3 regions of the Agrobacterium sp. A3-95 genome follow, and region 3 is predicted to be linked to each of the others. Evidence: riboswitches for the same ligand, from Rfam matches in the RefSeq annotation. Region 3 holds a riboswitch; each other region holds the start of a gene.
The links. Region 3 has a riboswitch for thiamine pyrophosphate ahead of thiC (phosphomethylpyrimidine synthase ThiC). Riboswitches for the same ligand answer to the same signal wherever they lie in the genome.
Positions count from the first base shown of each region.

Region 1: linked by a shared signal. The riboswitch ahead of ACQZ5Y_RS28110 (Bcr/CflA family efflux MFS transporter) and the one ahead of thiC (phosphomethylpyrimidine synthase ThiC) in region 3 are both predicted to bind thiamine pyrophosphate.
Region 2: linked by a shared signal. The riboswitch ahead of ACQZ5Y_RS08865 (ABC transporter permease) and the one ahead of thiC (phosphomethylpyrimidine synthase ThiC) in region 3 are both predicted to bind thiamine pyrophosphate.

Region 1 is NZ_JBNWDR010000021.1:302-7,261, forward strand. It holds gene ACQZ5Y_RS28100 (GNAT family N-acetyltransferase) at 1-337, shown strand, start outside; gene ACQZ5Y_RS28105 (leucine-rich repeat domain-containing protein) at 387-1,226, shown strand; TPP riboswitch at 1,392-1,508, shown strand; gene ACQZ5Y_RS28110 (Bcr/CflA family efflux MFS transporter) at 1,539-2,783, shown strand; gene ACQZ5Y_RS28115 (NUDIX hydrolase) at 2,787-3,191, shown strand; gene ACQZ5Y_RS28120 (FAD-binding oxidoreductase/lyase) at 3,244-3,942, shown strand; gene ACQZ5Y_RS28125 (hypothetical protein) at 3,992-4,387, shown strand; partial or broken gene ACQZ5Y_RS28130 (aldo/keto reductase) at 4,562-4,729, shown strand; gene ACQZ5Y_RS28135 (helix-turn-helix domain-containing protein) at 4,764-5,240, opposite strand; gene ACQZ5Y_RS28140 (hypothetical protein) at 5,325-5,747, opposite strand; gene ACQZ5Y_RS28145 (hypothetical protein) at 6,011-6,265, opposite strand; gene ACQZ5Y_RS28150 (hypothetical protein) at 6,418-6,822, opposite strand; gene ACQZ5Y_RS28155 (hypothetical protein) at 6,869-6,960, opposite strand, start outside.
Region 2 is NZ_JBNWDR010000002.1:716,589-727,712, forward strand. It holds gene alr (alanine racemase) at 1-1,132, opposite strand, end outside; gene ACQZ5Y_RS08840 (Lrp/AsnC family transcriptional regulator) at 1,260-1,718, shown strand; gene thiD (bifunctional hydroxymethylpyrimidine kinase/phosphomethylpyrimidine kinase) at 1,946-2,743, opposite strand; gene thiE (thiamine phosphate synthase) at 2,740-3,402, opposite strand; gene ACQZ5Y_RS08855 (hydroxyethylthiazole kinase) at 3,389-4,129, opposite strand; gene ACQZ5Y_RS08860 (ABC transporter substrate-binding protein) at 4,132-5,076, opposite strand; gene ACQZ5Y_RS08865 (ABC transporter permease) at 5,073-5,858, opposite strand; TPP riboswitch at 5,987-6,089, opposite strand; gene ACQZ5Y_RS08870 (TadE/TadG family type IV pilus assembly protein) at 6,271-7,560, shown strand; gene ACQZ5Y_RS08875 (alpha-glucosidase) at 7,646-9,640, opposite strand; gene ACQZ5Y_RS08880 (carbohydrate ABC transporter permease) at 9,653-10,510, opposite strand; gene ACQZ5Y_RS08885 (carbohydrate ABC transporter permease) at 10,515-11,124, opposite strand, start outside.
Region 3 is NZ_JBNWDR010000005.1:348,969-360,092, reverse strand. It holds gene thiS (sulfur carrier protein ThiS) at 1-186, opposite strand, end outside; gene thiO (glycine oxidase ThiO) at 155-1,159, opposite strand; gene thiC (phosphomethylpyrimidine synthase ThiC) at 1,161-2,984, opposite strand; TPP riboswitch at 3,079-3,190, opposite strand; gene ACQZ5Y_RS16175 (acyl carrier protein) at 3,371-3,622, shown strand; gene ACQZ5Y_RS16170 (acyl-CoA dehydrogenase family protein) at 3,622-4,803, shown strand; gene ACQZ5Y_RS16165 (amino acid--[acyl-carrier-protein] ligase) at 4,808-5,716, shown strand; gene ACQZ5Y_RS16160 (DUF1839 family protein) at 5,723-6,706, shown strand; gene ACQZ5Y_RS16155 (glycoside hydrolase family 2 protein) at 6,703-9,159, shown strand; gene ACQZ5Y_RS16150 (serine aminopeptidase domain-containing protein) at 9,130-10,947, opposite strand.

The sequences.
Region 1 (6,960 bases), on a different contig from region 3:
CCTTTGGGCAGTAGTTGACCCTTCTTCTGGACAGGTCATCGGCGACTGTGGGATTACTCTCCAAGAGACCCCTGAAGGCACCGAACCGGAAATTGGGTATCATCTGTGGCGTGGCTTCTGGGGGAACGGCTTTGCTACTGAGGCTGCGACAGCTTGTCGGGGCCATGCGCTGAACACCCTTGGCCTGGGCAGGGTGGTCAGCATAATAAGCCCCGAAAATATACCGTCGCAGAAAGTCGCGGAAAAAGTCCATGACCGAATGGAGGTCTACCAAAAACGGCTCCAGAGCAGCGGGCGCATCGTAAATCGATACCTGTATATTAGCCAAGCTCAATGACCACTACGGGCCAACTGCGGTCTTCCGCTTCGCGCCAATTGTGGTCATTGTGGCTGCTGCTAAACTTCCTACTCTGCGGCTTCGAAAAAGCCAGCGAAACAAGTTTAGCTTTTATTTAAGATGTTGTGAGAACAGCTTAAATCCTAACGAAGTTGGTGCGGCTTTAGATTTGGAATATTTCTCAGCGATAGTTGGTACTTTGGAATTCCTTCGGGGAAACCCTGACGGCATCCATCGCTCAGTAAAGAAGATTGAGCGACTTCCTGCTCCCAGCGAATTGAGTTGGTGCTTAGAAGGTGCTCCGCTAGTAGATTTCTGCGGACTCTCTGACGTTGAGCACTTAACGTCCCTTTATCTTGTTGAATGCCGCAAGCTCACCTCCTTTCGGGGGATCGCAACGCGATTTCCGAAGCTCAAAGCTCTTTGGGTCTATTCATGTGATCAACTGAATACCCTTGATGGGTTGCAATTTTTGAAGGAACTCCAAGCTTTAACGATCTGGCCGTCCTTCTCCGGTAAGAACAAAGTTGACTCTTTTTCGCCACTCTCTGACTCCACCTCACTGAGCACACTAATCTTCTCGGGCAATGTCAGCGATGGTTCGTTGAAGCCTCTTTGGGGGTTGAAACTGCTTCACCAGCTTTTTCTGTCAAACAATTTCTCTTGGCAGGAATTTGCTCAGTTCGAGGCCCAGCGACCGGATGTCGATTTCCCTTGGAAAGGCGGCGTTGTCCATAATGCCAACCCGGCAATATTGACCTGTCCATCCTGCGGTAAACCGCAAGCACTGCTGACTGGTAAGGGGATCAGGCTGTGCTGTCCCGATTGTGATGCTGATCGCCTAGCTAAGCACATTAAACGCTATACCAAATTGTCGCGCAACTCCTGATTTTTTTCCACGGCCAATGACCGGTTTGGGCCGTCGGCAGTCCTTCCCTTCGCGCCAGAAGCGGTCACGGATGCCTAAGCAATCGGACATCGCCGCGATCAGGTTCGCTGCGACAGATTTCAAACCCAAACCCCATGTGCATCCTTCAAAGTTTAGGCTAGTCTCATCAGTACCGAGGGGTGCCCTGTCAAAGGGCTGAGATACTGTTGGGCGAACGCAGCGCAGTGACCCTTTGAACCTGATCCGGATCATGCCGGCGAAGGGACGGGTCAGACGCCTCTCTCTTTTGCCGGCCTCATAAAAGGGGCCGCAATGACGTTACATAGCCAACTTGCACGACTGAGCGCACAACGTCCGCCTACGCTTGTTACGTTGACCCTTCTATGCTCCCTTTCGGTGCTACCATTGAACATCTTCCTGCCGTCGATGGCGCACATCGCAAGAGATTTCCAAAGCGATTATGCTCTCGTGAGCCTGTCTCTGGCGGGCTACGCAGCTGTCGCCGTTATACTGGAACTGATCATGGGGCCGATGTCCGACCGGTTCGGGCGTCGGCCGATCGTCATCGTCAGCCTCGTATTCTTCACAGTCGGGTCCATCGGTTGTGCTCTTGCATCCAATATCTGGGCCTTTCTTACCTTCCGTTCGCTCCAGGCGGCGATCACCTCCTGCTATCCAGTTTCAATGGGGATTATCAGGGACAATGCTGGCAAGGAGCAGACAGCAAGCCGCATTGGCTATGCAGCGATGATCTGGGCGCTGGCACCGATGATTGGCCCGGCGCTTGGCGGTTTGGCGGATGAGGCCTTGGGCTGGCGGGCTATCTTCTGGGGCCTAGCGCTTGCGGGCACCGCAATGTTGACCTTGTGTTGGTTCCAACTCGGTGAGACGAACAGAATCCGATCTGGCTTCATAGCGCAGCAGTTCCGCGCATACCCAGCGCTTTTCCGCGCGCCACGCTTTTGGGCCTATGCGCTGTGCATGGGGTTCTCCGTCGGCACGGTCTACGCGTTTTTCGCCGGGGCTCCCTTCGTCGCTACGATGTTCAACATGTCGTCGACTGCGCTTGGTCTCATCGTCGGCAGCATTACGGCTGGCTTTGTTTTTGGCAGCTTCCTGTCTGGGCGCTATGCCGGCCGATATCGACTGACGACCATGATGATCCTGGGGCGGATCATTGCTTGCAGCGGTCCGGTGATTTGCCTGACCCTGCTATTTGCTGACGTGAAGAATGTGGTTGCGTTGTTGGGTCCTTGCATTCTGGTCGGCGTTGGCAATGGCTTGACGATGCCAAGTGCCAATGCCGGTGCTCTCTCCGTACGACCTAACCTTGCCGGCAGTGCAGCCGGACTGGCTGGCGCGATCACGCTTGCAGGTGGGGCTACCCTGTCCTCGATCACGGGCGCCGTGCTGACGGAAGGCAATGCGCCCTACGCGCTGTTCTCCATCATGCTTCTGTCTACCGCGCTTGCGCTGTGGGCTTCGGTCCTCGCTGCGCTCGCCGAGAAGCGTAGCTCGGTCGCGATGAATGACTTCAACCGATCTTGCCGGGAGTGATACATGGTGGATGATACGCCTACCTTAGCAGCCAGCGCCGTAATTCTCGATGGGCAGAAGCGCATCCTTTTGGTTCAACGAGCCAACCCGCCAGATGAGGGAAGCTGGACCCTGCCCGGTGGGCGCGTCGATCCTGGGGAAACCTTGGAGCTGGCCGCGATCCGTGAGGTCTTCGAGGAAACGGGGCTGGTGATCAGGATCGTCAGTGAGCTGGGAAAATTGCATGTCCCAGACGGCAAAGGGGGCATCTATGAAATTCACGACTTCCTGGGCGAAAAAATCTCTGGCGAAGCGTCCGCCGGGGACGATGCCGCAGCCATTGGCTGGTTCAGGAATGACGAGCTTTCCAAGCTTCCGCTGACGCCAGACTTGTTGCACTATTTGAATCTGTACGGCGTCTATCCATAGTCACGCGAAGCCACACTTTTGCGGCGGCCAGTGAACGGTTTGGGCCGGCGTCGTGCTCCTTCAGAATGCCGATGATCTGTTCGTCTGTAAAACGATTGCGCTTCATTCCCTGGTCCTCTCAATGGGCCAGAGCTTACTTCAAAATGGATTATTTCAACGGGGCAAGGTCAGCGGCGAGCGAAAGACATTTTCAGCACGCAAGATCATCTATTCCTCCGGCATAGGCGCGAAGGAAATCTTCCAGAAGTATCACGGCATCGATCTGCCAATCCGCTATTGGAAGAGCCACTTGGTCGTCACCAAGGGGCTGGCCCATGCTGGCGTCTTCTTCTTGGACCCGCATGAAGCCGCGATGATGCACCATGGCGAGGTCAGCATAGTCGGGTTTAATGAGGACGCGCTGCTTAGTACCGAGCCCTCTTATGATGTAATCCCGGAACGGGCGCAGAATCTGCGTCGCGGAATTCGCCGGATTTTTCCATCATGGGATGAACAAGGCTCTCGCGACGTCGCATGCGTAAAGGTTGACTATGTCACCGATCTCGCAAGCGCCCGTTCGCTCAATATCGCCATCAGCGAGCCGATCCCTGGTCATGTCGTGGTCCTCCCCGGCAAGATGACTGAAGCTCCATACCTTACGGACGTATTGACGTTCTTCATTCACGATAGGCTCGACAATTCGGACATCGCCCTCAGACCGTGCGACGAACTCCCGACTCTTGATGCAGAAACGACTAGAGAGGTTGCTTGAACATGACTTCCCCACCTTCATGGACGATGTTCGCCGTTCACGCGGACTCATGACCATCGGAGACATTCAATATCTTGTGCAACGAGGAAACGTCATCTTTGATCCGTTCTCCATACTCATCTCGGCGACGGTAAAGATCGGCACGGGCAATACGATATTCCCTTGCGTTTCCCTGTTCTGCAACGATCTTGGTGAACTGTCGATCGGCGACGACAATACATTCTTCAGCAATTCGCTCGTTGAAGCGGTTTCCGGACCGATCATCATCGGCTCGTCCAACCAGTTCGGTGAAGGCGGCTTCACGGCAAAGACGAACCGGCCCGCGGCAGGGATCGTGATTGGGGACAACGGGCGCTATCTGGGCGGTGCGGCTGTGTTTGGGGAGCTACCCTCGGGACGGGCAGCCAGATTCTCGGCGCGATCATTGTCGATAGCTGCCATCTAGAAGCTGGCCACTCCTATAAGGACACCGATCCGGATCTTCGAGCGGGCTTGCTGAAGGGGGCTGGTACTGCCCGCAATCTCACTGTGCCTGTCGGCCAAGTTATTCTTGGCAATGGCACGTTCTCTCCGGCTGAAATCAAGCCCCAGTCTTTCTTTCACCCCAAAGGGAAATAACATGCCTTCAGTCGAATTGGGGTTGGGCCTGTTGTCGATAGGTCGGCAATGGGATGTGAATGATGTGCTACCTCCGAAAGAGGAGGCAGCACTTTCGCTGATCGAGGCCGCATATTCGAACGGTTTGCGATTGTTCGACACGGCTCCCGCGTATGCCCGAAGCGAAGCGATCCTGGGCCGTGCGCCTGTGCCAAGCAGCGAGATCACGATCGCCACGAAGATGGCGCCTTGTCGTGGAGGGAGGGGCGGATCAGCACTTCGGCCGAAATACCGAGCGTTGCGTGCAATTGCCGGATCATTTCGATCGACAGGCCGCGTCGTCGATTAAGGATTTCCGAGGTGCGGTTGCGGGTGCCGAAGATCGGCTCGAGGTCCTTGCGGGTCAGCCCTTGCTGTTCCATTCGAAATTTGATCGCCTCGATCGGGTCAGGCGGGTCCATCGGATGATGCTTGGCTTCATACACTTCGATGAGGGTTGCCAGAACATCAAGTCGGTCGCCGTCTCGCGTACCGCTTTTCGCACCCCAAAGCTGCTCCACTTCCGCGAGCGCCGCGTCATAGCCCGCTTCCGTGCGAATGGGCTTCAGGTCAGTCGCCCACAAATGGGATGGTGGCCGGTTGGCGGAGGTGGCCGATACGCCAGGATCGCCATTGACGCAACTATCCGCCGCCCTCGCCATTGTACGCTCTGGGCCGGATCAAGACTTTATCGTTGTCGCGCCATTTCGCTGAATTGACTCGAGCCGCATTTAGACGTCTGCACGTTACCTACAATAGTCGTCAATGGTGTCTTCACCGCACCACGGTAGCCCCTGTGCCAGAGTAAATTCCTTCTCTGCACCTTCGCGGGAAAAGAACATGCCGTGGCTTTCGTGGACGAAGTATCCGTCTTCGAACGTTATCTGCATCAACGACCAAGGTTTGATCGCGTCTTCACCATGTTCACCAAGCAAAAGAATACTGCTGCTGTCCGGTGTCATCGCAGTATCACCAATGGTGGTCTGCCCGAAGGGCGTAACGACCGCCACATCCCCCACGAACAAATTTTCAAAATAGGTCAATAGCGGTGCTTCTACCAATGTGTCTGGACACAGGGGGAATCGAGCCGGAATCTTCCAGTTTCGCTGTAACGCACCAGGGGTTTCAGAGATAACGAGCGGACTTGATTGTGTGCCTGTGTAAGCCATCCGATGTCCTTTCAACAAGATTTATCGGATCGTTGTTGCGTCGCCGGAAAAAGTAAAGTTGGATAAACGAAACAAACAGCTCCGCTGTCAGTAAGTGCATAGGTACACCGACAGTAAGGACTGCACGACAGTTGCATAATTGCACCACAACAGTTTGGGTCGGTTCCTGTTAGGATCGAACGCATAGCTCTTCTTTTCAGAGAGTCTTCTGGAGGACCGCATTCAATGTCGCGTCGGAGTTCCCCGGTTTATATGCACACAGCTCAAAAAAGCATGTATTCGGGCGTGGGTTCCAGGAACGCCCCATCCTTGACCGTCGAGAAATATGCTTTTTGAATGGCATCTCGCTTTTCGGAGGCCCAGCTATCAACATGCGATGGCCGCAGATAGAAATTCTCGGTGGTATCAAGAACAAGCGTAGAAAGCGCAAGTAATCGAGTATCGCCGTTTTTGAGCATGACTGGCGCAATGTATTTCCTGGCATGCGCTGACTGCGTTTTTGGGTAGCTGAAAATCACAGCAGTTTCGTCCTGCGACAGAGGTATGATGTTTAGAGCTATGCGTGGCCTTTTATTGTCTCTCGGGTTCTCCACCGTAGGGAAGAAAGACGAAGATGCCACGACTGAAGGACGGCTCGTGCTGCTGGACCGGAGTGTCTTTAAGCCATGCCTTACACGCCTTTTATGATGTCGCAGATGCCCTTGCGGATGACGTCCTTGTCGGCGATCTGTCCTGCCTGAATGTTGAAAACAGCATCGATCCGGACAGCGGCGCCTTTCTGGCGGGCGACAACGCGCAGCGTCTGAATCCTGCCACTTCCGCTGGTTTCCTGGTGGGCATCGATTGACGACAGTGCCTTGTTGATCTGGATACCTGAGAAACCTTCCGCTGCGACGGCCTGGGCGAGCTTTTGAAGGACAGCGGGTGCTTTGGCTTTCGGCAGTTCCTGAAAGGATTTGTAAGAGACAGCTGTGACCATCGGCACACCTGAGACTGTGAAGTTTTTCTCGCACGATGCTGCGAAGGCCGGGCTGGAGACGGTGATCAGACCGAGAATTGCGATGGCATGTTTCATATTGCGTAATCCGGTTGTTGGTGAAGGTTTTCAGCTGCTGGCCGCATCAGAATGTCGACCGTTTTCCTCTGTAGGTTGATGGCGGTGGTAATGCTTCATGGGCTTGCGCAAGCGTTTCCAGCCATGTTGCGAGGCCAT
Region 2 (11,124 bases), on a different contig from region 3:
GGGTTTCGCCCGGCTGAATATAATTGCGGCGGTAACGGCGTCCGAGGCCGGTCAGGATTTCATAGGCGATCGTGCCCGCGTCCTCGGCAATGTCTTCCAGCGTCTGGTCAGGCCCGATCATCTGCACGAAGCTGCCTTGCGTCAATGTTCCCAAGGGCAGGGCGGATATGTCGAGAATGATGCTGTCCATTGAAACGCGACCAGCAATGGGCAGGCGAACGCCATTGTACCATGCCGCACCGCGATTGCTGAGCGATCGCGGCAGGCCATCGGCATAACCAGCAGCGATCGTCGCAAGCCGCGTCGGCCTGGCCGCTTCGAATGAGCCGCCATAACCGACCAGCGATCCGGCGGGAACGTCGCGGGTCTGAATAACGGCGACATCAAGCCGGACAACCGGTTTCATCGGGTTGGGACGGGTAACGGAGGGCGCGCCGCCATAAAGCGCGATGCCGGGGCGTAGCAGGGAGTTGTGATAGTCGTTGCCCAGAAAGATGCCGCCGGAATTGGAAAAACAGACGGATACATCAGGAAAAGCGACAGCGGCTTTTCGCATCACAGAGAGTTGGGCGGCATTGGAGAGGTGATCCGGCTCGTCGGCGCAGGCGAGGTGGCTCATCACGAAGGCGATGTCGATACCATCAAGCAGTTGCGGCCGGGAGGCGAGGACTTCAAGCTCCTCGGGAGAGAGGCCGAGACGGCACATGCCGGTGTCGATCTGCACTGCGGCGGGTAATGTCTTGCCAAGATTTTTGGCGTGGGCCGCCCATTGGGCGATCTGCTCGAGCGAATTCAGAACCGGTGTGACGGCCATGGCTGCGCAGGAGGTTTCGTTACCGGGCTGAAGCCCGTTGAGGACGAAAATCCGCGCTTCCGCTGAAAGACGCAGCCGGAGCGCCAGCGCTTCATCGATATGGGCGACGAAGAAATTCCGGCAGCCCGCGTCAAACAGCCCCTGCGAGACGATATCCGCGCCGAGGCCGTATGCGTCAGCCTTGACGACCGCTGCCGTCTGCGATGTGGGTGCCATTGCCGCAAGCGCGAGATAATTATCGCGCAATGCGCCAAGATCGATGGTCAGATGGCCGCTTGCACCACCCGCTGCATGCTGGCGGCTGATCTGCATGTCCATGGTCGTTCACCCTCATTTTTATCATATGAGAGTATTGCAACGATTGTCGAATTTCTTGGCTATTGTTCGAATAAGATGCGATAAAAATGTAAACTACGCAACTTTCATTGTCATATTGGAATTTTCTATGTCGTCACTCGACGCGACAGACCGCCACATCATCCGCCTGCTCCGGCTCAATGCCCGCATCAGCAATGCGAAACTTGCTGCGGAAGTCGGCCTTTCGGCCTCTGCCTGCCTTCGCCGGGTCGATATTCTGGAACGGGAGGGTATCATCCGGGGCTATACGGCGCTGACCAGCGGCCTTGCCGGCGGCGAGGTGATCTCGGTCATCGTGCAGATCACGCTCGACCGCCAGACGGAGGATTTTCTCAACAGGTTTGAGAACGCGGTGCGGCGTTATCCAGAAATTCGCGAATGTTACCTGATGACGGGCGGGTCGGATTATTTCCTGCGATGTGAGGCGGAAAGTGCGGGCGATTTCGAGCGCATCCATAAGGAGATTCTGTCGAAGCTGCCGGGTGTTTCGCGGATTCATTCGAGTTTTGCGATCAGGAATGTGCTGGCGACGCCGAAGGCGAGGTGAAGGCGGATGCGCAGAGCGTGGGGCTCACCCCCCTCTGTCCTGCCGGACATCTCCCCCTCAAGGGGGGAGATCGGGTGAGGTTTTCGCCTCGGTACCCATTAACGTCGGTATCGCGATCTCGTCCGCCAACTAAAACGCCCGGGGCAGGCCACTTGTCGATCTCCCCCCTTGAGGGGGAGATGTCCGGCAGGACAGAGGGGGGTAAGCCCTACGCTCCACTCTAACCTTCACCCCCACCACCGATAAAAATGATGCACCGGTCCCCGACCGTTCCCGACGGCAAGCCCCCGACCAGCGTCAAGCGCCCCATTCAGATAGTCCTTCGCAAGACCAACCGCCTCCGCCAGGTTATGCCCCATGGCCAGATGCGCGGTGATCGCCGCCGCCAGCGTGCAGCCGGTCCCATGGTCGTTTTTCGTGTCCACTCGCATAGCGGAAAGCGCCTGCACGGTGCCGTCTGCAAACAGATAATCCGTACTCTGCGGCCCGTCGCCATGGCCGCCCTTGATGAGCACGGCTTTCGCGCCCACCTTCAGGATCATCTCGGCCTGACGGGTGATCTCCGCCTCGGTGTCTGCAATAGGCAAGCCGGTGAGAAGCGCTGCTTCAGGCAGGTTCGGCGTGACGATGGTGGCGAGCGGCAGCAGGTCGCGCCGTAATGTCTCGATCGCATCCGCATGCAACAGACGGTCGCCGGAGGTCGCAACCATCACGGGGTCAAGCACCACCGGCTGGGGCTGCTGCCGAAGCCTTGCAGCTATGGCCGCGATGGTTTCGATCCGCGATACCATGCCGATCTTCACCGCATTGACGGCAAGATCGGAAAAAACCGCATCCATCTGCGCGACGATGGTGGCGACGGAAATATCCTCCACTGCCGTCACACCTTTGGTGTTCTGGGCGGTGATGGCGGTGATGACGCTGGCGGCATAGGCGCCGAGTGCCGAGAAAGTCTTGATGTCGGCCTGAATGCCCGCGCCGCCGCCGCTGTCTGAGCCGGCGATGGTCAATGCGATTGCTGTCATGACTGTCTCGCTTTCAGCGCTGCATCGACTGCCGCGCGGAAGTCCCTGGTTGTGCTGGCAATATCGTTTGCGCGGAAGATTGCAGAAATGACGGCGACACCATCCGCACCGGCGGCGATGACGTTCGGCACCCGGGCAAGATCGATACCGGCGATGGCGCCCACCGGCATGCCCGGCCGCAATTCGCGGAGCAGAGTGCGGAGCGTCGTAAAGCCGTCAAGGCCGACAGGCTTGTCTGGATTGACCTTGGAAACGGTTTCGAACACGCCACCAATGCAGGCGTAATCGGTGGGCATGGAGGCCGCCCGCTCGGCATCGGCGCGGTTCTTGACGGTGAGGCCGATGATCGCCTTATCTCCAAGGATGCGTCTGGCGGTTTTGGCATCCATATCATCGGCGCCGAGATGCACGCCGTCCGCGCCAGAGGCGAGCGCCACATCCACCCGGTCGTTGATGACCAGCGGCACGCCCGTGCCGGCAATGGCTTCGCGAATGGCGCTGGCGTTTTCGATCATCTCCCGCGTGGAGGCGTGTTTGTCGCGATATTGCAGAATGGTCGCGCCGTTGAGTGCGGCCGCCAGAGCAAGCTCGCCCAAGGGCGCAACATCGCCGATGCTCGCATCGACCAGCGCGTTGAGACGGTAATCAACCTTGTTCATGCTCAATCCTCGCATGGTTTATTATGTCTTCGCCGGAAATTTCTGAAAGCACATCCAGAAATGCCGGCTCGAATGTGCCGGGGCCTTTGGCGTTTTTCGCTGCCAGTTCGGCTGCGACACCCGTGATGGCGAGGGCGGCGGCGGCGGCCGTCAGTGCGTCTTTTTCCACCGCCATGAAGGCGGCGATGACGCCACCCGATAGGCAACCCGTGCCTGTCACCTTCGCCATCCACGGGTGACCGTTGACGATTCTGACGCTCCTTGTGGCGTCGCGCAGGTTATCGACAGGTCCGGTCTCTATCCTGATGGCGTTCGGAACAGCACCGATCAGGCTCATCTCAGCGCTGTTGCCGCGCACGATGGTGGGTCCAAGCGAGATCAGGTCACGCGCGAACGCCAGTCGCGATGGCGAATAGTCGCAATGCACGGGGTCCAGAATCCACGGCTTGCCAGCCGCGCGGGCGATCTCGACGGCAAATCGAATGACTTTGCGCCGGTCGGCGTCGAGCGTGCCGAGATTGATCGTCACCGCATCGGCTTTTGTGACGAAAGCACCGATTTCTTCGAGTGAAGTCGTCATCGAGGGTATGCCGCCGACGACGGTAATGCCGTCCGCGGTGAATTTCTGTACCACGGTGTTCATCAGGCAATGCACGCGCGGGCGCGTCTGCCTTACCCTTTCGAGGATCTCTGCGGCCTTCGCCGCAGTCGGAAAACTGTTTGCCATGGTTATTGCAACTCCACGGCAATGTCTTCCGCTGCCGGCGCCTGCTTGATCAGTTGCATGTCCTGCATGAAGGTGCCGAAGCGTGTGTAGCGGGCGCGATCGAGTGCGGCTGGACGTTTGGCGAAACGCGGCAGCGTATCGAAAAACGCCTGTTTGTTCAGCGCGTCGTCAAGGTTCGGATAGGCCTTGATGAAAAGCTGCCAGGATTCTTGCGGGTGGTTGGTGATGAAAATCGCCGCCTGCTCAACGGCCGAGAGAAAACGCGGCAGGCGGCTATCTTTCACGAGATCACGATGGGTGACGAAGATGAGCTCGTCATATGCGGGCACGCCATGTTCCTCGGGGAAGAACGAGCGGCCTTCGTGGCCCTCAAGCTTCATCTGCGTCAGTTCGAAATTGCGGAAACCGCCAAGCGTGGCATCGACCTTGCCGGCGATCAGGGACGGCGAGAGTGAGAAATTGACGTTGACCAGTTCCACATCGTCTTTCGTCAGTCCCTCCTTCTCCAGCATCCGCTTCAGCATCGCATCCTCGAAGCCGGAAACGGAGAAGCCGACCTTCTTGCCCTTCAGGTCCTTCAGGCTCTTGATCGGCCCGTCGGCCAGAACGGTGACGGTGTTCAGCGGGGTTTCGACCAGCGTGCCGAAACGGACGAGCGGCAGCCCGGCATCGTGGTCTAGATAGAGGTTCGGCTGGTAGTGAACGCCGATATCGGCCTGTTTTGCCGAGACGAGACGCGGCACGGCGGATGGGTCCGCAGGCGGAACCAGCTCAACGTCCAGCCCGGCATCTGCGAACAGGCCGCGTTCCTTGGCGATCACCATCGGTGCATGGTCCGGGTTCACGAACCATTCCAGCAATACGGTAAGCTTGTCGGCCGCCTGCGATTGCACGGGCGCAAACACGATTGCTGCCGCGACGACGAGGGAAAGAAGAGTTCGTTTCATGGTGCCGAAAGTCTCCGCAAATGTTTGAAAGGAATGAGATGGTCTGTTTCTTTGGCCCAGGGGGCGAGGTTGGCCGTTGCCCGGTCGACGACAAGCCGCAGCAGCACCGCCATGACGGCGAGAATAGTCATGGCGGCGAACATTGTGTCGGTCTGCATGCGGGCATTGGACTGGATCATGACAAAACCGAGCCCGGCGGAGGCGCCCACCCATTCGCCAATGACCGCGCCGAGCGGGGCGAGCGGAGCTGCGACCCTCAGCCCGGAAATGAGTGCGGGAAGCGCCAGCGGCACACGCAGCCGGGTGAGGATTTGCCAGTGGCTCGCCTCCGTCAGCGAGGCGGCATCGAGGATTGTCCGATCCGTGCGGTTGAGGCCGTCGGTGAAGGCTGAAGCGACGGGAAAAAAGATGATGATCGCCGTCATGACAACTTTCGAGGCCATGCCGAAACCGAACCAGAGTACGAGAATAGGGGCCAGCACGAAGACCGGAAATGCCTGCAACACGAGAACCATGGGCCAGACGAGGCGGCCAAAACGCGGGACGGCGGCAATCGTAAAGGCAACGAGAATGCCGGCGGCAATGCCAGCCGCAAGCCCGACAGCCATTTCACCTGATGTCACCATGGCCTGTCCGAACAGGAAGGCTGGCTGGCGCAGGAGTGCTGCGGCAACATCGGCGGGCGAGGGCAGGATGTAGCGGGGCGGTGCAAACAGCCAGATGCCCAGCTGCCAGACAATCAGAATAAGAACGACGCCCTTCAGCGCATGGGAGGCACGCATCGGCCGGGACTCAGACGCAGCCGTACCGTATACGAAGGGAAGGATGTTTCATCATCATCGTTCGGTCTCCAGCTGTGGCGATCACGGAGATCCGGGCAAAGCGGAGAAGAGAAAGGGCAGTAACGCAAACGCGCTACAGTTTCCGTTCCTACGCCGGCATGACCCGGATCAGGTTCAAGGGTCCGGCTCATCGCCATCTCAGCACCGTCAGGTGCTCCCCTCGGAAGAGACTGTTTTGCTAGGAGGGTTTTGAAGTAATGTCAACGTTGAAAGTTAACGAGAATATTGGCGAATTTGCCGCGAACATATTAGTTGTTGATTATATTAAGTTTATCAAAAATTAGTTATTTATTGAAACCGCTTTTCAATTCCGCTGTATTAGCTTTATCTCCCAGATTGGTTGGGGGCGAACTTGAAAAACTTCTGGCGAGAGAAATCTGGAAATTTTGGCATTCTGACCGCGCTGCTCATGGTGCCTCTGTGCGGGGCTGCCGGTGTGACGCTCGATATTACGCGCGGCATGTCGGTCAAAGCCGATCTGCAGCAGGCAGCGGATTCCGCGGCTCTGGCGGCAGTCGCCGATATGTCCGCAAGTGTTCAGGCGGCAAAGAAGATGTCGGGGGACGGTGTCATTCCCGTCGGCAATGAAGAAGCCCGGGCATTCTTCGATGGCAATCAGCGCGGCGACGCGGACTACACCATTACCTCGGTCGATGTTTCGGTGATCAAGCACGGCAATGTGGTCGAGTCGTCCGTCAGCTTCAAGGCGTCGGTCAGCACGACCCTCTCAGGGCTTCTGGGGAAGGATTTCGTTTCGGTTGCCGGCACGGCCACGGCCAAATACGAAACGGAAACCTTCAGCGATTTCTATCTTCTGCTTGATAATACGCCCTCCATGGGAGTGGGCGCGACACCCACGGATGTTGCCACCCTGGTTGCGAATACTGGCGATAAATGCGCTTTTGCCTGCCACATCGTGAAGGACGGCGTGGCAGACCCGAACAGCTATTACTTCAAGGCCAAGAAACTCGGGGTTACGACGCGTATCGACGTGGTTGCCAAGGCAACCGCCAGCCTGATGGACACGGCAAAGTCCACGCGCAAAAGCAGCAATCAATATCGCATGGCCGTCTATACCTTTGGGGAACGGGCGGAAGATACCAAGCTGCTTGAGGTCGTTTCGCTAACATCGGATCTGGACGCAGCAAAGAAAAAAGCTGGTGAAATCAACCTGATGTCGATCCCCTATCAGGGATACAACAACGACCAGCAAACAGATTTCGACCGGGCACTGATCCAGATTGGAGATAAGGTCGGCAGTTCGGGCACGGGCGCAAGCTCGGCGAACCCGGATAAGGTTATTTTCTTTGTTTCAGACGGGGTGGGCGACAGTTACAAGCCGTCCTCCTGTACGAAAAAACTGACGGGAGGCCGCTGTCAGGAGCCGATCGACATCAAAGACTGTACGAAATTGAAGGAAAAGGGTTTTCGTATCGCGGTGCTTTATACCACCTATCTGCCGCTGCCGACGAATGATTGGTATAATAGCTGGATCAAGCCCTTTCAGGCGGAAATCGGCTCACGCATGCAGAGCTGTGCTTCCCCGGGCCTGTATTTCGAAGTCAGCCCGTCCCAGGGCATCAGTGATGCGATGACGGTGCTGTTCAAGAAAGCCATTACATCACCACGCCTGACGGGCTGATGGCCGTTTAGCGGGGCCTGTTAGAGCATCGGTTGAACGCCGCAATATTTGCGGCGTTTTTTGGAAATGGCCGGAAGGTGATGCTTCAAGCGATATTGCGAAGCTGTTCAAATAACGCAGTAAAGGGCGTTTCAGCGCGGTAGAACACAGCCGGCTGGCCTATCGGAGCCTCCACGGTGATCTCGTGCCCGCCAAAATACCGCGCGCCACTCCAAAGATGCACCCATTCCCCATCACCCGGAAGGTAAAGCGTGCGCTGCGTCTCCCCCGCCTTCCACACGGGTGCGACCAGCATGTCGGCCCCGTAGAGATAGCTGTCCTGAATGGCATAGGTCTGCCGGTCGTTCTCGTGATGCAGGAAAAGCGGGCGCTGTACCGGCAGGCCGGTTTTGGCCGCTTCAGTGGAAAGCGATTTGAGATAGGGGGCGAGTGCGACATAGATTGCCGTCATGCGGGCAAAATGGCCAAGAACGGTCTCGTCCTGATCGATCTGGAGATTGTCGCGCGGGCGATTGCCCTCATGGGTGCGCATGACAGGAGTAAAGGCTGCCATCTCCGCCCAGCGCATGATGAGTTCCGGGGTTCTGACATTGCCGAACAGGCTGGTATAACCGCCAATATCGGAATGGTGATAGGCATTGCCGAGAAGACCGGAGGACAGCGCACCGCATATGACGGTGACGAGACCGTCATGGCGGGAGAAATCGACGGACTGGTCACCGCCCCACAGCAGCGGGCAGTGGGCTTGCACACCGGTAAAGCCCGCGCGCATGAAGAACAGCGCTTCGCCGGTTTTGCCGCGGCTTTCAACGGCCTTGGCGTTGACCTCTGCCCAGAGCGTCGGCCAGGCATTGTGCATCAGCTTGGCGTCGATGCCGTTCGATAGCGTGATGTCGATCGGCAGATATTCGCCGAAATCGGCCATCCAGCCGGAAAGGCCGAAATCAAGCATGTTCTTGCCGATGATCTCTTCGGAAAACCACTCGGCTGCGGCCGGATTGGTGAAATCGACCACGCCACAATCGAACTCGCCGAAATCCACGAGCGCCGTCTTGCCGTCCGCGCCGGTGGCGAAATAACCGGCCGCCTCCGCCTCCGGAAAAAGCGGGCCGTCGACGCAGAGATAGGGGTTCACGTATCCCAGAAAACGAATGCCCTGATCGGCAAGCTCGGCGATCTTCTGACGCAGATGCGGATAACGCGCCTCATTGGCCTGCCAGTCCCAGAATAGCCGGGCGCCGAAGGATGTCTGGCGAAGCCCCACCCAGTCCTCGCACCACAGGCCGGAGACCTTGGTTCCGGCAGCGCGGATTTTTTCCAGCCGGGCAAAGGAGTTGGCGCCATCCTTTAACCCGATGATCGCGCCGCTATAGACCCACCCCGGTAGTTCCGGCTGGCGTCCGAACCGCAGCGAGAGGGCAGAAACGATATCGGTGAAACGATCGCCGGTGAAAAACTCAATTCTTTCGGGGATCGCCCAGATCTCGACTTCGTGGAAATCTTCGTTGCGGAAATCGAAGACCGAATAGGCGCTGGTTTCCACATGCAGCGCATATTTGCGCGACGACAGATAGGTCGGCTGCGGGTAATTGGTGTTGTAATAATCGCCACCCGCCTTGCCGCTGACGTCAGCCTTGAAGGTGATTTCAGCGGTCTTGTCGCGGCCGACACCGGGTTCGGAGGTCCAGAGCGGAAAGCGGCGGCCGCGCATGTCGAAATAGGACATCTGTTCGCCACCGCCCCAGACATGTTCGTCCTCATCTGCGATGATCCGCAGCCACAGCCGATTGATGGTTTCATCCAGCGCCGTGACCCTGATGGCATTTCCATCCAGCGCCAGATGAAGGCGCGCGGCCTGCCCGGGTGCGGAAGACAGCGTAACGCTGTCGCCACTGACTTCGGCGTGGCGGAGCGCAGTTCGTTCGATGACATAGTCCTCGATATCGAAATTGCCGCGATACATATCCATCCGCTCCTTGCCGAAACCAGCAAAGAAAGCCGGGTTCTCAGGCGAATGAGAAAGAATGGTGTGGCTGCCAATCGCAAGCGTGAAGCCGTCTTTGGTCTTTTCGAATTGCATGACTATACCTGTTTAACCCTTAAGACCGCCGGCGGTGAGACCGGAGACGACGCGTTCCTGAAAGATGACGATCAGGATCGCAACCGGGACGATGCCGACCACCAGCGCCGCCGAGATGACGGGCCAGGGGAAAGCGAACTCGCCCTGGTAAAGCTGGATGCCGACCGGCAGCGTGCGCAGTGCCGGATTGGAATTGAAGGAAAGCGCCAGCAGGAATTCGTCCCAGGCGTTCACGAAAGCGAGAATACCGGCGGTGAAGACGCCTGGCGCGCATAGCGGCACGACAACCTTGAACAGCGCGCCGATGCGGGTGCAGCCATCAATCATGGCGGCGTTTTCCAGATCGCGCGGGATGCTTTCGAAGAAGGACACCAGCATCAGCGTGCAGACCGGCAGTGAGAGCACGGTGTAAGGCAGTATAAGAGCGGTCCAGCTATTGAGCAGGTTGAGCGCACGCATGATCTCGAACAGAGGCACCAGCAGCGTTACCAGCGGGAATGTGGAAACGGCGATGATGAGCGAGAGGATCAGCGCCCGGTACTTGAGATCGAGCCGCGCCAGCGCATAGGCTGCCAGCACCGAAATAAGAATTGTGAGTGCCGTGGAAAGCAGCGCGACCATGAAGCTGTTGAACAGGAAGAGGTGCAACGGCTGGTCGGAAAAGGCCTGCATGTAATTGGCGAGCGTCGGCGCATGCGGAAACCATGTGATCGGTTTCACCGTCAGTTCCGCTTCGGTTTTCAGCGAGGTGAACAGGATCCATATCGCCGGAAACAGGCCGTTGACCAGCAATATGGAGGCCGCAATGAAGCGCAGCGGCTTGCCGGAGAAGAAGGAGGACAGACCGGAGGAGGTCGCAACGGTGCTCATGGGATCAGTCCTTCGTCCTGATAATGCGGAGATAAACGGCGGTGACGCACATGGAGAGCGCAAACATCATGACCGCCAGTGCCGAACCGTAACCGAGATCGAGGAAGGAAACAGTGTTCTGGTGAATGTACATGGCGAGCGTCGTGGTTGATGTGCCGGGGCCGCCGCCGGTCATCATGTATGGTATATCAAAAGTCTGCAGCGCCGTAATCGTACGGAAGATGAGAGCAACGACGATCGAGGGCTTTAGGAGCGGTAGCGTGATCTCGAAGAATTGCCTGAGCTTGCCGGCGCCATCCACATCGGCGGCTTCATAAAGCGAGCGCGGAATGGTTTGCAGCCCTGCAAGGATCATCAGTGCCATGAAGGAGGAGGTCTTCCAGATGATGGTCAGGCAGATGGCCGCAAAGGCCCAGTTCGGCGAGTTGAACCAGATGATGCCTTCAAAGCCCAGCCGGTTCAGCACATCGTTGACCACGCCGTATTCGTAGTGGAAAAACCACGCGAAGATGAGGCCGGCGAACGACAGTGGCAGCGCCCAAGGGATGAGCAGTGACAGGCGCATCGGCCATTGCATCGAAAACGGCAGGTTGGCGAGGAGCGCAAGGCCCAGG
Region 3 (11,124 bases):
CATCGGCGAGAGGATTTCGACACGGTCGAACGCCTTCAGTTGATAATCGGCGCGCTCATCCGAATGCACCAGATCGCCATTGACCGCCGTCGCCAGCCACTCGCCTTCATAGTCGAGGCTGGTGAGTAACCCAGCCAGCGTCTCGGTGGCGAGATCAAGCTCGTCGCCATTCACCAGAAGTTTCATGATCCTGTTCCTTTCCAGAGATATTTTGGCAGACGATTTCAGCCGCCTGCCGCGCCATCGCCGGCGACAGCAGGAAGCCATGCCGGTGGGCGCCGTTGATGAAGACGGTCCGGCCGTCCTGCGTAACTTTCGGCAGATTGTTGGGATAGGCGGGGCGCACGCCCGTTCCGGTCTCGATGATTTCCGCTTCGCCGAAGGCTGGATGTACGGCATAGGCGGCGTTCAGAAACTCCATCATCGAGCGCGCTGAAATGGCTCCGGCATCCTCTGTCTCGATCATGGTCGCCCCCACCATGAAGCGACCCGGCTCACGCGGCACGATGTAAAGCGGAATGCGCGGATGTAAGAGCCGGACGGCGCGCGACAGGGAAACCTCTGACGTGGCTAGATAGAGCATTTCTCCCCGCACGCCGCGAAGATTGGCAATCTCGCCCACCGCCGCAGCGCCCGTGCAATCCACCACCCGATCGAACGGCTGCTCATCCACCGGAATACCCATATGAAACCGCACGCCCAAGCCGCAAAGCCGCGTATGCAGCGATTTGAGTGCAAGGCGCGGATCGAGATGCCCCTCGCCCGGGAAATAAAGCCCGGAGCGGAACCGCCCGGCAAGGTCAGGCTCCAGAGCGGCGATGTCACCCTCATCCACCCACTGGTATCCAGTTGTTCTGCATGCGAAACGCGAAAGCTCGGCTTTGTCGCGGGCGGGCGCGACGACCAGCGTGCCGTGTCTGATGACAAGGCCGGGGGTCGCCTCATCCCACCAGTCGAGAGCCGCCTGGCCGAGCGTTAGTACCGCCTCGTCCGCACTTTCACGCTCGCACCAGGGTGCCAGCATTCCGCCCGCATAAAAGGATGCGCCGCGCGAGGCTTCAGCATTGCGCTCCGAAACCTCCACGGTTGCGCCGCGCCGCGCCAGTTCGAAGGCCGCCGTCAGACCGGCGACCCCCGTTCCCTTAACAAGGACACGCATGCTACTGGCCGTCTGCCGGGGTCGCGAGCGGCATGTAAAGCTCGCCACCTTCCTTGAAGCGCGCGGCCATGGCCTCCAGCCCTTCCTTCTGCGCCTCGGCGCGGATGTCGTGGGAAATCCGCATCGAGCAGAATTTCGGCCCGCACATCGAGCAGAAATGTGCGACCTTGTGCGCCTCCTTCGGCAGGGTCTCGTCATGGAAGGAGCGCGCCGTGTCCGGATCCAGCGACAGGTTGAACTGGTCTTCCCAACGGAACTCGAACCTTGCACGCGACAGCGCATCGTCCCGCACCTGTGCCGCCGGATGCCCCTTGGCGAGATCGGCCGCGTGAGCCGCGATCTTGTAGGTGATGACACCGACCTTCACGTCGTTACGATCAGGCAGACCCAGATGTTCCTTCGGCGTGACATAGCAGAGCATCGCCGTGCCAAACCAGCCGATCATCGCTGCCCCGATGCCGGAAGTGATGTGGTCGTAACCGGGGGCGATATCGGTCGTTAGCGGCCCAAGCGTATAAAAGGGCGCCTCACCGCAGGTCTTCAACTGCTTGTCCATGTTCTCCTTGATCTTGTGCATCGGCACATGGCCGGGGCCCTCGATCATGACCTGGCAATCCTTCGCCCATGCGATCTGTGTCAGCTCACCGAGCGTCTCCAGCTCGGCAAATTGCGCGGCGTCGTTGGCGTCGGCAATCGAACCGGGCCGCAACCCGTCACCCAGCGAGAAGGAAACGTCATAGGCACGGCAGATGTCGCAGATCTCGTCGAAATGCTCGTAGAGGAAGCTTTCCTTGTGATGATGCAGACACCACTTGGCCATAATCGACCCGCCGCGTGAGACGATACCGGTGACACGGTTGACGGTAAGCGGAATGTAATGCAGCCGAACACCGGCATGGATGGTGAAATAATCCACGCCTTGCTCCGCCTGTTCGATCAACGTGTCGCGGAACACTTCCCAGTTCAGGTCCTCGGCAATGCCGTTGACCTTCTCCAGCGCCTGATAAAGCGGCACCGTGCCGATCGGCACCGGCGAATTGCGGATGATCCATTCGCGGATATTGTGGATGTTGCGCCCGGTCGAAAGGTCCATGACGGTATCGGCACCCCAGCGGATCGCCCAGACCATCTTCTCCACCTCTTCGGCCATGGAGGAGGTGACGGCGGAATTGCCGATATTGGCGTTGATCTTGACCAGAAAATTACGGCCGATGATCATCGGCTCAAGCTCGGGGTGATTGATGTTGGCCGGGATGATGGCGCGGCCCGATGCGACTTCCTGACGGACGAACTCCGGCGTCACATAATCGGGTATCTGCGCGCCAAAACTCTCGCCATCACGAGCCAGATTCTCCTTCGCCGCTTCGCGCCCCAGATTTTCGCGGATGGCGATGAACTCCATTTCTGGCGTGATGATGCCTGCCCGCGCATAGGCAAGCTGCGTTACGGCTTTTCCTTCCGTGGCCCTCAGCGGCTGGTGGCGCACGGCAAATTCAGGCGTCAGGCGCTCGCCAGTGGCAAAGCCGTTATCCTCCGGTTTGACGTGCCGACCGTCGTAAGCCGCGACATCGCCGCGCGCTACAACCCAGTCGTGACGCAGGCGCGGCAGACCCTTTTCGATCAGAACGTTATGCAATGGATCGGTATAGGGGCCTGAGGAATCATAGACCGTGACCGGCGGTTCTCCCGCCGTCGGGTGGACGGCGATTTCGCGCATCGGCACGCGAATATGCGGATGCAAAATTCCGGTTTTGTGGATTTTCGTGGAGGCGGGATGCGGCCCGGTTGTGACGACAAGCGGGATATTCTTGGCAACGATATTCATCATGAGGCTCCAAAGTTTGACAGTGGAGACCCAGTTCGAGCCGGAATGATGGAAAATACCGACGCATCGGCAGCGCAAGTTACACGCAATCCGACCTTCGGTCTTTGCACCGTCCCTACGCCAGTATGAACTGGATCAGGTTCAACGGGTCACTGCGCATAAAAGCAGAATCTCAGCCCCTTGACGGGACACCCCTGGTGAATGGACACAAGAGAAAACACCGCCCGACATTTGTCAAGGGTGCTGCTGATGGCTGGCAAAGGTGGACGAACAACAAAAGCGCCGTTAGTGGTAATTAACCTAACGGTTTAGGCGAATATTATCGTTTTCAAATTAACGATAAGCACAAACCATCCTGATGTTAAATTCATGGGAGATAAGTCGGAATGAATGCGACTATTCGTGAAATACTGGCAAAATTCGGCCAGCTTCCTACGCCCGTCGATACGATTGAAAACGAAGCAGATCTTTATGCGGCAGGTCTTTCTTCCTTTGCATCGGTGCAATTGATGCTGGGTATCGAGGAAGCTTTCGATATCGAATTCCCCGACAACCTCTTGAACCGCAAGTCCTTTGCCAGCATCAAGGCCATTGAAGACACCGTTAAGCTCATTCTGGATGGTAAAGAGGCAGCCTGATGAATGTGACCGTTGCGCCGCAGGATGAAACGCTGTCCGCGCGCGCAAGCCGCGTCGCAGCAATTGCCGCCAAACACGCGGACGAGGTGGACGTCACCGGTCGCTTCCCGGAGGAAGCCGTCAAGGCGCTGAGACAAGAGCGCCTTCTCGGCATTCAGGTCCCGTCCTCTCTTGGTGGCGAAGGCGCATCCATACAGCAAATCGCCGATATCTGCGCCCGGCTTGGCCAGGCCTGTTCGGCAACCGCGATGATTTTCGCCATGCACCACATCAAGGCATCGAGCCTTGTGGAACACGGCGAGACAAGCCCATGGCATGCGGGCTTCATGAGCCGCATTGCAAGCGAACAGCTTCTGCTCGCCTCGGCCACGACCGAAGGCGGAATCGGCGGCAATCTGCGCAATTCCATCTGCGCGATTGAGGTCGAAGGAGACATCTGCCGGCTGGAGAAGGACGCCACCGTCATTTCCTACGGCAGCAATGCGGATGCCATCCTCATCACCTCGCGCGCCCACAAGGATGCCGCCCCGGCCGATCAGGTGATGACCGTCTTCCTGAAAGATCAGTACAGGCTCGAGAAGACCCATGTCTGGGACACACTCGGCATGCGTGGCACCTGTTCGGACGGTTTCCTGTTCCGCGGCGAGGCACCGGCGGTGCAGATATTCCCAAAACCATTTGCGGAAATCGCTGCGCAATCCATGCTTGCAAGCTCGCATCTTCTGTGGAGCGCCGTTTGGTATGGCATCGCGTCGGATGCGGTGCTGCGCGCGCAATCCTTCGTCAGGACGGCAGCACGCAAGTCGCCCGGTGTCACACCGCCAGGCGCTATCCACATTGCCGAAATTTCCACGAAATTGCAGGTGGTCAAATCCAACGTCATTGCGGGCGTAAAGGCTTACGAAGACACCAAGAGCGACCCGGACAAGCTGATGTCCATGGCGTTCGCGGTTGCCATGAACAATGTGAAGATCTGTTCTTCGGAAACCATTCTGGAGATCATCGACCAAGCGATGCTGGTCTGCGGCATCATGGGCTACAAGAACGGTACGCCCTACAGCCTTGGCCGACACCTGCGCGACGCGCATTCCGCGCGCCTGATGATTTCCAACGACCGTATTCTCGGCAATTCCGCCAATCTCCTGCTGGTTCACAAGCAGGACACCAGCCTCTTGGGATAAGACCATGGATATGCAAACATCGTTTCTCGATCGACTGTTCGAAGAAGGCCTGCTGATTGAAACGGGTGTCGATGGTCTTTACGGACGCAGCGGCCAGTTCGAGGATGTCATTGCCGCATTCGAACGCCTGATCGACCGCACCGGCGGCCCGGACAGTGCAGAGGCGATCCGCTTTCCGCCCGGTATCAACCGCGCCTATTTCGAAAAGAGCGGTTACATGAAAAGCTTCCCGCAGCTTGCGGGCACGGTGCATTCCTTCTGCGGTTGCGAACTTGACCATGTCAGCCTTCTCAAATCCATGGATGAGGGCGGCGACTGGACAAAGGACCAGAAAGCAACCGATATCGTGCTGACGCCGGCCGCTTGCTACCCTCTTTATCCGACCATCGCCAAGCGCGGCGCATTGCCTTCCGGCGGCGGTCTCTACGACATCCAGTCCTATTGTTTCCGCCATGAACCCTCGAAGGACCCGGCACGTCAGCAGCTTTTCCGCATGCGGGAATATGTGCGCATGGGCACGGAGAGCGATGTGACCGAATTCCGCCAGACATGGATGGATCGCGGCGTGGCGATGATGGAAGCCGTGGGCCTTGAAGTGACCATCGACGTGGCCAACGATCCCTTCTTCGGCCGCGCCGGCAAAATGCTCGCCAACAACCAGCGCGACCAGAACCTGAAATTCGAACTGTTGATCCCCGTCACATCCGCCACCAACCCGACGGCCTGCATGAGCTTCAATTACCATCAGGACGCCTTTGGCCAGAAATGGGGATTGAACCTCGACAATGGTGATGTGGCTCACACCGCCTGCGTCGGTTTCGGCCTTGAGCGCATTGCGCTGGCACTTTTTGCGCATCACGGTCTGGATGTAAAAACATGGCCCGAAAAGGCCTTGAAAACACTCTGGGGCTAACCATTCATGCGGCAGATTTTCCCCGGTCTCGATCCCAAAAATTATGCGCAGCACCCGCTTCATTCTTCGGAAAGAATGTGGCCGGAGACCAATTGCTACATCGACTTGTGGATCGAGGTGCTGGCCTCGAAAGGGTTGCCGCCTGAGGCCATGTTCGGCTTCACACTGACGCAGGATTTCGAAGGCGACCAGTTCACCTTCTTCAAGGTGCCGCTGGAAGATCTGGAAGCACTTTATGGCGTTCGCGCCACCGAACTTGCGATCTTCGACCGGGTGGAAAACCATATCGAAGCGCAGCTGGAGCGCGGCCGCATCTGCCTGATCGAGATGGACAGCTTCTATATGCCCGATACCCACGGGGTGGGCTACCGGAAGGAACATGGCAAGACCACCATCGCCATCAACCGGCTGGACCTTGCAAACCGGGAGCTCGATTATTTTCATAATGCAGGCTTTTTCCACCTGTCGGGCGAAGATTTCGACGGCCTGTTCCAGCATCACCTGTCAGAGAGCGAGCCGCCCTTCCTGCCCTATACAGAATTTGCGAAATTCGCAGACAGCAACCCTTCGCCGGCGCATATCCGCAAAACGGCCGAACGGCTGCTGAAGTTTCATTTTTCACGGCGACCATCCGACAATCCGGTCAGGGCTTTTGCAGCCGTGTTTCCGGCTCAGGTCGAGAAGGTGGCAGACCGTCCGTTTGGCTTTTTCCACAAATATGCCTTCAATACGCTGCGCCAGCTCGGCGCCAATTTCGAACTGGCGGCGAGCCACCTCGAATGGCTGGACAAGAGCGAATTTGCTGAAGCGCGAGACCACGCGCTGCGCATATCCGAGGTCGCCAAGACCGTGCAGTTCCAGCTCGCTCGCGCCGTCACACGCCGTAAATTCGACGCGCTCGCCTCGGTGCTCGATCCGGCTGCGGAAGCATGGGATGGTGTGATGGAAGCCCTTGCGGCAAAATTGTCGAACACCAGCGAGGCCGCGTGAGGACTTATCTTCCGCGCGAAAGCGAAAAATTGCTGAGTGAAGGCTGGACGCTGACACTGACGTCCGCCAATGCCTGCGAAACGCCCTCGGAAATTCCCGCAACTCTTGAAAGCCTTCACGTATCTGTTCCCGGAACAGTGGCGCAAGCTCTGGAACTGGCCGGGAAATTCGACCGTTTCAATCCGACACCATTGAACGACAGGGATGCCTGGTACCGTCTGACGATGATTTCCGATGTGCGGCAGCGGGCGATCCTGCGCTTCGACGGCCTGTCGACGATTGCAGAAATCTTCCTCAACGGCGAACTGATCGCCGCCAGCCAGAGCATGTTCGAAAGGCTGGAAGTGCCGGTTGAACTGACGGGCGCGGACGAACTTTCGATCTGCTTCCGGGCACTTTCGCCAAGGCTCGAAAAAACCGGTCCCCGCGCCCGCTGGCGTCCGCAGATGATGAACACCCAAGGTCTGCGGCTGATCCGCACCACGGCGCTCGGATATATGCCAGGCTGGTGCCCGGAAATCCATGCCGCCGGCCCATGGCGACCCATCAGCCTTATAGGACAGGCAGGCGTGCTTTGCACGGTCCGGTCCTCGCTCGACGAAACCGGGAGGGGAACGGTCAACATCGCCCTGGAGGCGAACCACGACATTCCATCCGCACGGCTCACCTGCGCTGGTTACAGCACCGATCTTTCCAGAGGTGAAAACGGCGAATTCTTGGGCGAACTCCGGATACCCGATGTCGAGACTTGGTGGCCGCATACCCACGGCAGACCGGCGCTTCATGAAGTCGTTCTGGAACTGGATGGTAAGCAACACAGGCTCGGGCGCACCGGCTTCAGGCGCGTTGAGGTGGATTACGGCGAAGACGGCAACGGTTTCGGCATCCGGATAAACGGGCACCCCGTTTTCTGCCGGGGCGCAGTCTGGACGACCGCCGACATCGTGCGGCTGCCGGGAACAAGACCGGACTATGAGCCTTGGCTTCGAAAAGCTGCCGAAGCCGGCATGAACATGATCCGCGTCGGCGGCACGATGGCCTATGAAACGCCGGAGTTCTTCGCGCTGTGCGATGAACTCGGCATCATGGTTTGGCAGGACGCCATGCTTGCCAATTTTGATTATCCAGCAAAGGATGAGGCGCTCAGCCAGCACATCGTTACGGAAGTCTCGCAGTTCCTCGAGGCGACCGCCCTTTCCCCTTCGCTGATCGTTTTTTGCGGTGGTAGCGAAATGTACCAGCAGGGCGCGATGCTCGGTCTGCCGGAACAGATATGGAAGGGAACGCTCACCGAGACAATTTTGCCCGAAGTCCTGACCGAAAAACGGCCGGACGCGGCCTATGTGGCGAATTCCCCTTCAGGCGGCGCCTTGCCCTTCTTTCCCAATGCCGGAGTTGGTCATTATTACGGTGTGGGCGCCTATTGCCGTCCGCTGGAAGATGCCCGCCGGGCCAATGTCCGCTTTGCTGCAGAGTGCCTGGCCTTCGCCAATATTCCCGAACAGGAAACGCTGGACAGACATCTTCCCGCTCTGGCGGTGCATGATCCGCGCTGGAAGGCGCGCACGCCACGCGATCGCGGCGCTTCCTGGGATTTCGAGGATATTCGCGACCATTATCTGAAACTGCTTTACGACGTTGAGCCGGACGTGCTGCGTCGGGAGGATGGCGGCCTCTATCTCGACATGTCTCGTGCCGTCACTGCCGAGGTCATGGAAGCAACCTTCGCCGAATGGCGTCGCGACGCGTCCCCTTGCCGGGGCGCCCTGGTCTGGACCTTGCAGGATCTCATTCCCGGCGCTAGCTGGGGTATCATCGATGCCACCGGCAGACCCAAATCCGTCTGGCATGCGCTGAAAAGAGCGTTTCGTCCCATCCAGGTCAGCCTTTCCGATGAAGGCACCAACGGGCTGGACATTCATGTCATCAACGAAACCGGCGACAACCTTGACGCCATGCTGGAACTGACCTGCCTGCGCGATGGCACGCAACCTGTCGTCCATGCCAAACGGCCGCTCACGCTCTCGCCGCGACAGAGCCAGACCATCGCCGCAACCGATTTGTTCGGCGCCTTTTTCGATACGACCTATGCCTATCGCTTCGGCCCGCCCTCCCATGATGTGACGGTAGCCCGGCTCCGCGATGTCGCGACCGGATCTGTCATCGCCGACGCATTCCATTTTCCTCTCGGTCGGAAAAAAGCACTGCACGCCGCCAACCTTCAGGTGGGGGTGAGCGAGGCGAACGGCATCTGGTCGCTCGAGATCGGCACGGACCGGCTGGCGCAATCCGTCCATATCACGGCGCAAGATTACCGCGTCTCGGAAAGCTGGTTCCATCTCGCACCCGGTGAAACCAGAAAAATCGACCTTCTGCCGGAGACAGCAACATCCGAAACGCCCCCTTCCGGCGATGTCGTCTCGCTAGGCTCCAGCCGGCGTTTTTCCTTTTAGAGCGATCAGCTTCACCGCATCGATGTAGGCTTTTCTGGCCTCAGGCGTTGAAAGATTATGGTCGGCGTCAGGAATAATCGTCAGCGACACATTCCGATAGGCCGACAGGCCCCTGCCATCGGCGTTGAAATAATACCGGAAATGCTCAAGCCCGTCGTCATTGTCGCTGTAAAGCAGGCTGATGGACACATCCCTTGTCTTGAGCTTGTCGAAAGCACCGTAGACGGCACGCCCTTCCTCGCTCCCCCGGCGGGAAAGCCTTGCCGTTTTTATCGAGAGCTTCTTGAGCGTCGCCTTGGCGATATTGCGACCAGCGCTCACCACATCGACATCGCCGCTGACGAGACGCTTGAACGTAGCGCCCTGGCGAAAACGCTGGCTGTATTCCCCAAAGGAACGTGGCGGTTTGTGCAGCGCTTCATCGACAGAGCGGCCTTTTCGCCAGTGGAACACAACCGGATTAACCGCAACCACCCCGCTGATCCGGTCATCGGCAAGCGCGCCATTGAAAGCGAGGTAGGCGCCACTGCAGCGCCCAGCAGCAACGACGGGTCCTTTGCCACGCCGACTGAGAAAATCGAGCGCAGCGGCCACGTCGTCATTCTGCGCCGCATCGTAAAGAACCTGATCAGGCGCGTTTTTGACCGGGGGGCTGTCGGCAATATTGGCCGAGTCGAACCGCAGCGAAGCGATACCCTCCCGTGCGAGCAAACGGGCCGTTTGCACGGAAAGCCTGCCCCAACCCGCATGCCGGTCGTAGGCCGCGCCCAGCAGAAGGACCGAGGAGACCGCCACCCGATCGTCAGGCTCGCAAAAAACACCGAAAAGCCGGCCGGCTTCGCCAAATTGCACCGGCTGTTCCAGAAAACCGCGACCGCGCTGCGGAGCGTTGACGATGAAATTCTCCTGCGGACCTGCCGCATCCGCGGCATAAGTTTGGGACAGGACCCAATCCCGAAGCCGCTTCACCACATCGCCGGGTATTTTCGAGAGCGTGGGACTGGATACGAGATCGTCATATCCCTCAAATTCCGCCTCCCCCACCTCGGCACCAATCGCGGCGAGTTGTTCGGCAAAATCGCGGTCGCTCGCCCGGCCCGGTCTCGACAGCACCAGAATGCTGCGCGCAGGAGCAGTATCCAGCTTTGCAAGATTGACCTTCTTGATAGCATCAGCAACACCCACCGGCATGGCCATGCCTGCAATTGCCCCCGCCTCCGCAATGCGCTGCCCGGGACGAAGACCAAGGCCATCGTCAATCATGGACGACCACATCGCCAGTTCGCGAAGATAGCTCCGGCCGGAGACGACGGGCGCGAGAAGCGCCATGGAATCGACGGCCGCCGCATCGGCGAGCGCCTGTATGGCGATCAGACAGCCGAGACCCTGAGCGATGACGACCACACTGGAACAGCCGGAAAGACGTTTTAGATAATCGAGCGCCGCTCGCGTGTCGGAAAGCCAATCCGCCGCACGGTCGACATCCTCCGGATCAAGCGCATCCCCAGCGCCATGATAGTCGAACCGCAGGCTGGCGACGCCGGCCGCCGCCAGCCGTTCAGCCACAACCCGCTGAAACTTGCGAGTGCATAGTTCCTCCATGCCCCAGGGGCTGACGAAAAGAACCGCATGGTCCTGTTTGACCTCTTTGCGCGCCGGGTGAAAAATACCCGTGCATCCTTGAAAAGAAACCGGATGCGCGATCGACCCATCGGATGCAATGCCCGAGAGCGACAACATGTCAGGGGACGGTTCACCGCTTGCACGCTCTGAAATATCTATCGCCATCGACCTTGCAATCACTACGCCTGTGTCGGCTCAACCATTTGCGGGATAACTATACCGGAGCGTCCTAACGTCCTGTTCTACAGTAAAACCAATAACATTAGGGAAGTCTAAAAATGTAGTCGTCTCAATATCGAATGTGGAATGCACGTTACAAAAACAAATATCGGGGATCGTGGG